2 regions of the Streptomyces sp. NPDC048462 genome follow, and region 2 is predicted to be linked to the other one. Evidence: riboswitches for the same ligand, from Rfam matches in the RefSeq annotation. Region 2 holds a riboswitch; the other holds the start of a gene.
What was found. A riboswitch is a leader RNA that binds a small molecule or an ion and turns the genes downstream of it on or off. The one in region 2 is predicted to bind cyclic di-AMP.

Region 1 (3,202 bases), on a different contig from region 2:
CGCGCTTGGGCACGTTCAGGATGCGGCGCAGCGGGACCGTGTCCTCGGGGTTGGACAGGACCCGGAGGTAGGCCAGGACGTCCCGGACCTCCTTGCGCTCGTAGAAGCGCACACCGCCGACGACCTTGTAGGGCAGGCCGACCCGGATGAAGATCTCCTCGAAGACACGGGACTGCGCGTTCGTCCGGTAGAAGATCGCGACGTCACCGGCCTTGGCGTCGCCCGCGTCGGTCAGCCGGTCGATCTCGTCCGCGACGAACTGCGCCTCGTCGTGCTCGGTGTCCGCGACATAGCCGGTGATCCGGGTGCCGGAGCCGGCGTTGGTCCAGAGGTTCTTCGGGCGGCGGCTCTCGTTGCGCTCGATGACGGCGTTGGCCGCGGACAGGATCGTCTGGGTGGAGCGGTAGTTCTGCTCCAGCAGGATCGTGGTCGCGTCCGGGTAGTCCTCCTCGAACTGGAGGATGTTGCGGATCGTCGCGCCGCGGAAGGCGTAGATCGACTGGTCGGCGTCACCCACGACGCACAGCTCGCCGGGGGCGTCGGCGGCACCGGCCGGGCCGACCAGTTCCCGTACGAGCGTGTACTGGGCGTGGTTGGTGTCCTGGTACTCGTCGACCAGGACGTGCCGGAAGCGGCGGCGGTAGTGCTCGGCGACGTCGGGGAAGGCCTGGAGCAGGTGCACCGTCGTCATGATGATGTCGTCGAAGTCCAGCGCGTTGGCCTCGCGCAGCCGGGACTGGTACATCGCGTAGGCCTGGGCGAGGGTCTTCTCGAAACCGTCCGTGGCCTGGCCGGCGAAGGTCTCCTCGTCTATCAGCTCGTTCTTCAGGTTCGACACCTTGGCCGTGAACGACTTCGGCGGGAAGCGCTTCGGATCGAGGTCGAGATCGCGGCAGACCAGGGCCATCAGCCGCTTGGAGTCCGCGGCGTCGTAGATCGAGAACGAGGAGGTGAAGCCGAGCTTCTTCGACTCGCGGCGCAGGATCCGTACGCACGCGCTGTGGAAGGTCATGACCCACATGGCGTTGGCGCGGGGGCCGACGAGCTGCTCGACGCGCTCCTTCATCTCGCCCGCGGCCTTGTTGGTGAAGGTGATCGCCAGGATCTGCCCGGGGTGCACGCCGCGCTCGGCCAGCAGGTGGGCGATGCGGTGGGTCAGCACCCGGGTCTTGCCGGAACCGGCCCCGGCGACGATGAGCAGCGGGGAGCCCGCGTGCACGACGGCGGCACGCTGCTCGGTGTTCAGCCCGTCGAGCAGCGCGACGGCGTCGATGACCGGGCGGTGGGCGCCGTCCCGGTAGTACGCGTCGCGGGGCGGCGGGGGCCCGTCGAACACGCCTGAGAAGAGGTCCTCCGGCACCGCTTCGGGTGCGGAGTCCTCGGGGGGCGGCGGGGGCCCTTCCTCCGTGTGCTGGAGGCCGGCCAGGAAACTGTCGTCAAAGAGGCTGCTCATCGCTGTCCGAGTCTAGGCGGCCGCACTGACACCCCGGGGCCGCATGGGGAAACGCACACCGTCCGGGGCCACACACGGCGACGCCCGGCCCACCCTGCGTAGGGAATTCGCGCGCCGCGCCGGGCCGGACCGCACGGCTTCCGCAAGGTCACGAAAACGTATCGGGCATATCGAACATCAACCTTCACAGCGGCACCATGAGTTGGCTAGCGTGCTCGTTCGGACGGCCCGTACCCCCAAGAGGCGAACCACGCCGAGCGGGCGTCCACGTCGAATCCGGGCCGCCTCCAGGGGTCCGGAACCGGGGACCCACACGCAGCACCGGGGTGAATCGGTCCGAAACCCCCACCAGGACCGTAGGGCAGCCTTCCGTTCCGCCCGAACCCGACAGCTAACCCGGTAGGCGGTCCACGGAAGGAGATGCCGGCCTTGGCATCGCATCGCAAACCGCGCCCCCGGGTGCGCAGCTCCGCCCCGGCCATCGGGTTCACGACGGCCGCGCTCGCCTCGGTGACCCTGCTGTCCACACAGAGCGCGCTCGCGGCCCCGGCCCCGAAGCCCGGCATCGAGGACGTCCAGAAGAAGGTCGACGCCCTGTACCGGGAGGCGGGCACCGCCACCCAGCACTACGACGAGGCGAAAGAGGCGTCCGCCGAGCAGCGCACCAAGGTGGACACGCTGCTGGACGACATCGCCAAGCGCGCCGACAAGCTGAACGACGCCCGCCGCACCCTCGGCAACTACGCGGCCGCCCAGTACCGCGACGGCGCGCTCGCGCCGACCGCCACCTTCTTCCTGGCCAACGACCCGCAGTCGTTCTTCGACCAGACCCATCTCATGGACCGGATGGCCTCGAACCAGCAGCAGGCCGTCACGGACTTCCGTACGAAGCAGGCCGAGGCGTCGAAGAAGCGTGCCGAGGCGGTGACGAGCCTGGAGACGCTCACCGCGACGCAGACCAAGCTGCGCACCAGCAAGCAGAACGTGCAGACGAAGCTGACCGAGGCGCGCACGCTGCTGTCGAAGCTGACCGCCGAGGAGAAGGCGCGGCTGGCCGAGCTGGAGCAGAAGAAGAAGGCCGAGGCCAAGCGCAAGGCGGCGGAGCTGGCGAAGAAGCAGGCCGCCGCGGAGGCCGAGGCCGACCGCAAGGCCAAGGAAGCGGGAAGCGGGACCGGCTCGGACACCGGAACGGGCTCGGATGCCGGCACCGGGTCGGATTCGGGTTCGGGTTCGGACAGCAGCGCCTCGACGAAGGCCGAGAAGGTCCTCGCGTTCGCCAGGGCCCAGCTCGGCAAGCCGTACGTCTGGGGGGCGACCGGCCCGTCCTCGTACGACTGCTCGGGGCTGACCCAGGCGGCCTGGAAGGCTGCGGGCGTCACCATTCCGCGGACCACCTGGGACCAGGTGAACGTCGGCACCCGGATCGCCACGGATGACCTGCGGCCCGGGGACCTGGTCTTCTTCTACGACGACATCAGCCACGTCGGCATCTACAAGGGCGACGGCATGATGATCCACGCGCCGAAGCCGGGGGCCAACGTGCGCGAGGAGTCGATCTTCTACATGCCGATCTACGGGAGCGTGCGCCCCGGCTAGGGCGTGGCGTCGGACTGCCGTCGTCGCCCGGAGGGCGACCACGCGGTGTCAGGCGCGTGCTTTCGGCGTGCCGGCCTCAGGCTCCTGTACTGGACGTACTGGGGTCTGGGGCCGGTGCGACGAGGGCGCACGGGCCCGGAACGCTCCGGCCGG
Region 2 (3,202 bases):
CTCGGCCAGTGCGTTCTCCACCCCGCGCCGAGGCGGATGGGTGGGGGCGCTGCTGATCAGCGGCCGGCCCGCGAGGTCCGTCACCGGGAGCCGCCCGCTGCCGTCGGCCAGGACCTGACCGACCGCGGTGATCAGCACCAGCTCCTCGACCAGCAGCGGCTCGGCGCTGAGCCCCGAGGGGAGCGGCGCCGTGGCGGCCGGTTCGTACGCGTGGGTCAGCGCGAGGTCGACCTCGCCGCCGGCCACGGCCGCCACCCCGCCGGGCGGCTCGTACTCCGTGACGATCAGCTCCACGTCCGGGTGCGCCCGGCGGAAGGCGCTCAGCACGGGAGGCAGCAGATGGATGCCGGCCGTGGTGAAGGTGCCGACCCGCAGGCGCCCGCCGGAGAGCCCGGCCAGCCGCGCCAGCTCGTGGCGCGCCTGGTCCATCTCGTCCAGGACCCGTCTGGCCCGGCCGGCGAGCAGCTCGCCCGCAGCGGTCAGCCGGGCGCCCCGGTGGTGCCGTACCAGCAGTGCGGCACCGGCCTCCCGCTCCAGCTTGGCGAGCTGCTGGGAGAGCGCGGGGGCGGTGTAGCCCAGGCGGACGGCGGCCCGGGTGATCGAACCGGCCTCGGCGACCGCCACCAGCGCCGCCAGCCGTGTCGGGTCGTACATTAAGCGTTCCTTTTGGCAGACCCACAAGATTGCAAGTACATGCTAAAGGCTGTTCGGGTCCAGGGTGGAGCCATGGATGCCCAGCTGACCGCCTTCCTCGGAGTCGCGGCCGTCATGGTCGCGCTTCCCGGAGCGGATTTCACCGTCGTCGTACGCAACGCTCTCGCCTCGCGGTCGGCGGGGGTGGCGACCGCGCTCGGCGTGGCCGGGGGACTGCTCGTCCACACCGCGCTCGCCGTCGCCGGGCTGGCCGCCGTGCTGGTGGCGGTGCCGGTGCTGTTCCGCACGGTGCAGCTCCTGGGCGGGGCGTACGTGCTCTACCTGGGCGTCAGCGCACTGCGCTCGGCCCGAAAGGGGCGGGCGAACGCCACCGGGACCACGGCGGACCACCCGGACGGCAAGGCGGACGCGGAGGCTGCCGTCGGGACCCGGCGCGCACTGCGCCAGGGCTTCCTGACCAACGCGCTGAACCCCAAGGCCCCGGTGCTCTTCCTCAGCCTGCTTCCGCAGTTCGTCCCGGCCGGGGCCGCCCCGCTGCCCAGGACGCTGCTGCTCGCCGCGATCGTCGTGCTGCTGGCCCTGATCTGGTTCCCGGCCGTGGCGCTCCTGGTGGACCGGCTGGGCCGGTGGCTGCGCCGGCCGCGTACCGCCCGCGCGATCGAGGGCGGCAGCGGCGCGGCACTCACCGTGCTGGGGGCTGTGCTGGTGACCGGCACCCTGCTGCACTGACGGGAGCCATGCGTCCGGTGGGGTGCGGCGGCGTCAGCCGACCCGGCCGTAGTAGACGCTCTTCGTCCAGATCCTCTCCAGCCGCACCACGGCGCCGGTCTTCGGCGAGTGCCAGATCTTGCCGCTGCCTGCGTAGATGCCCACGTGGAAGATGCTGCGGCCCGAATGGAAGAAGACCAGATCGCCGCGTTGCCGCTTCGACGCCGAGATGTGGCGGGTCTTGTTGTACTGCTGCTGGGCCGTGCGCGGGAGCTTCTTGCCCGCCTTCTTGAACGAGTAGAGCGTCAGCCCGGAGCAGTCGAAACGGCTGGGGCCGGTGGCGCCCCACCGGTAGGGCGATCCCTTCTTCGACGCGGCGATGTTGAGCGCCTTCATCGAATGAGTCGCGGCCTGGGCGTCGGTCACGGCGCCGGGGACGAACAGCGTGCCGCCGACGGCGGCGAGCGTCATGATCGAGGCCGTCGTGGCCCGAGCGAGGAGAGACGGGACATGAACCTGCGCAGTCATGCGCAACCCTTCGTCAGCCGCCTGTGAAGGATGACCTGTCGGGTTCGGGCCGGCGAAGTCGCCCGGCCGCACAAGGCGGCTTCACCCCGAGGGACGACCGGAAGTCCGGTCGGCCCGTTGTGCTTGGGTCCTCCACTCCTGCCGATCCACTCCTGTCGACCAGGCATCCGGACAGCGGCAGGACTCGGCGTCCGCCCGGACCGCCCCGCCGCGGTGGCGGGGGCTTGTCGTCCCAGGGATCTTGACTCACCGAACGCCGGATTTCCGAGGTGAAACGGTGATATGTGAGGCTCGTCACGACTGACCCGTTCGGGTGGACAGGGGCCTTGCGGGGAGTCGCAGCACTTCTCCAGCCGTTGCGGTATCAGGGGTGGAACGGCGGATTTCACCCATGGCCCACCTCGAAAGCGCAAGTTGACCCGTCCCTCGTGCGAGGTAACACCTGCGCCGAACGAGCGAGAGAAATTGATCCACCCGTCGGGCGTGTCGGTGCGGGGGAGTTGATCAACTCGGCGGGTCGGGTGGCACGGTGAGCCGCCCGGCTCGGCGCTCGCCGTCCAGCACCCGTAACGCCCGCGTCAACGTGTCGGAGTGGATCTGCGTCTCGCCCCGCTCGTGCATCAGCGCGAGCGCCTCCCGCAGCGCCACCGCGTGCGAGGCGAGAGCCTGCGCGGCGCGCAGGGCCCCATAGGTACTGTCCGCGCGGGCCGGGTTGATCCGGCCCAGCTGGTCGACGACCTCCAGATAGCGGTCGATGAACTCGCCCTCCGCTCGGGTGAGGGCGGGCAGTGGCGGGAAATCCGGTGGCTGCGCCATCGGTTCACCTCGTGACGGGCGGCAGCGCCGCGGGCCCGCGGTTCTGCACGATGTGGTCGACCAGCCCATACGCCTTGGCGCCCTCGGCGTCGAGGATCAGGTCGCGCTCGGTGTCGGCGGTGATCTCCTCGGCGGGGCGGCCGGTGTGACGGGCCAGCATGCCCGTCAGCGTCTCGCGCATCCGCAGCAGTTCCCGCGCCTCGATCTCCAGGTCGGACGGCTGTCCCTGCACGGGCTCGGCGAGTTCGGGCTGCTGCACCACGACCCGTGCGCCGGGCAGTGCGTGCCGGCGGCCGGGAGCTCCCGCGGCCAGCAGCACGGCCGCGCCGGCGCCGGCCTGGCCGAGGCAGAAGGTCTCCACCTCGCAGGTCAGGTACGCCATCGTGTCGTACACCGCCGTCATGGCCCCGAACGAGCCGCCGGGCGAGTTGATGTAGAGCTGGATGGGCCGGTCGGGTGCGTCGTACTCCAGGTACATGAACTGTGCGACCAGGTC

Region 1: it holds a riboswitch for cyclic di-AMP, as region 2 does, so the genes downstream of both, ACGFU6_RS14200 (NlpC/P60 family protein) here and ACGFU6_RS24040 (C40 family peptidase) in region 2, are expected to answer to the same signal.

Annotation. Positions count from the first base shown of each region.
Region 1 is NZ_JBICXG010000006.1:297,819-301,020, forward strand. It holds gene pcrA (DNA helicase PcrA) at 1-1,453, opposite strand, end outside; cyclic di-AMP (ydaO/yuaA leader) riboswitch at 1,723-1,875, shown strand; gene ACGFU6_RS14200 (NlpC/P60 family protein) at 1,874-3,049, shown strand.
Region 2 is NZ_JBICXG010000015.1:39,581-42,782, reverse strand. It holds gene ACGFU6_RS24050 (LysR family transcriptional regulator) at 1-654, opposite strand, end outside; gene ACGFU6_RS24045 (LysE family translocator) at 727-1,383, shown strand; gene ACGFU6_RS24040 (C40 family peptidase) at 1,417-1,890, opposite strand; cyclic di-AMP (ydaO/yuaA leader) riboswitch at 1,894-2,090, opposite strand; gene ACGFU6_RS24035 (hypothetical protein) at 2,395-2,706, opposite strand; gene ACGFU6_RS24030 (ATP-dependent Clp protease proteolytic subunit) at 2,711-3,202, opposite strand, start outside.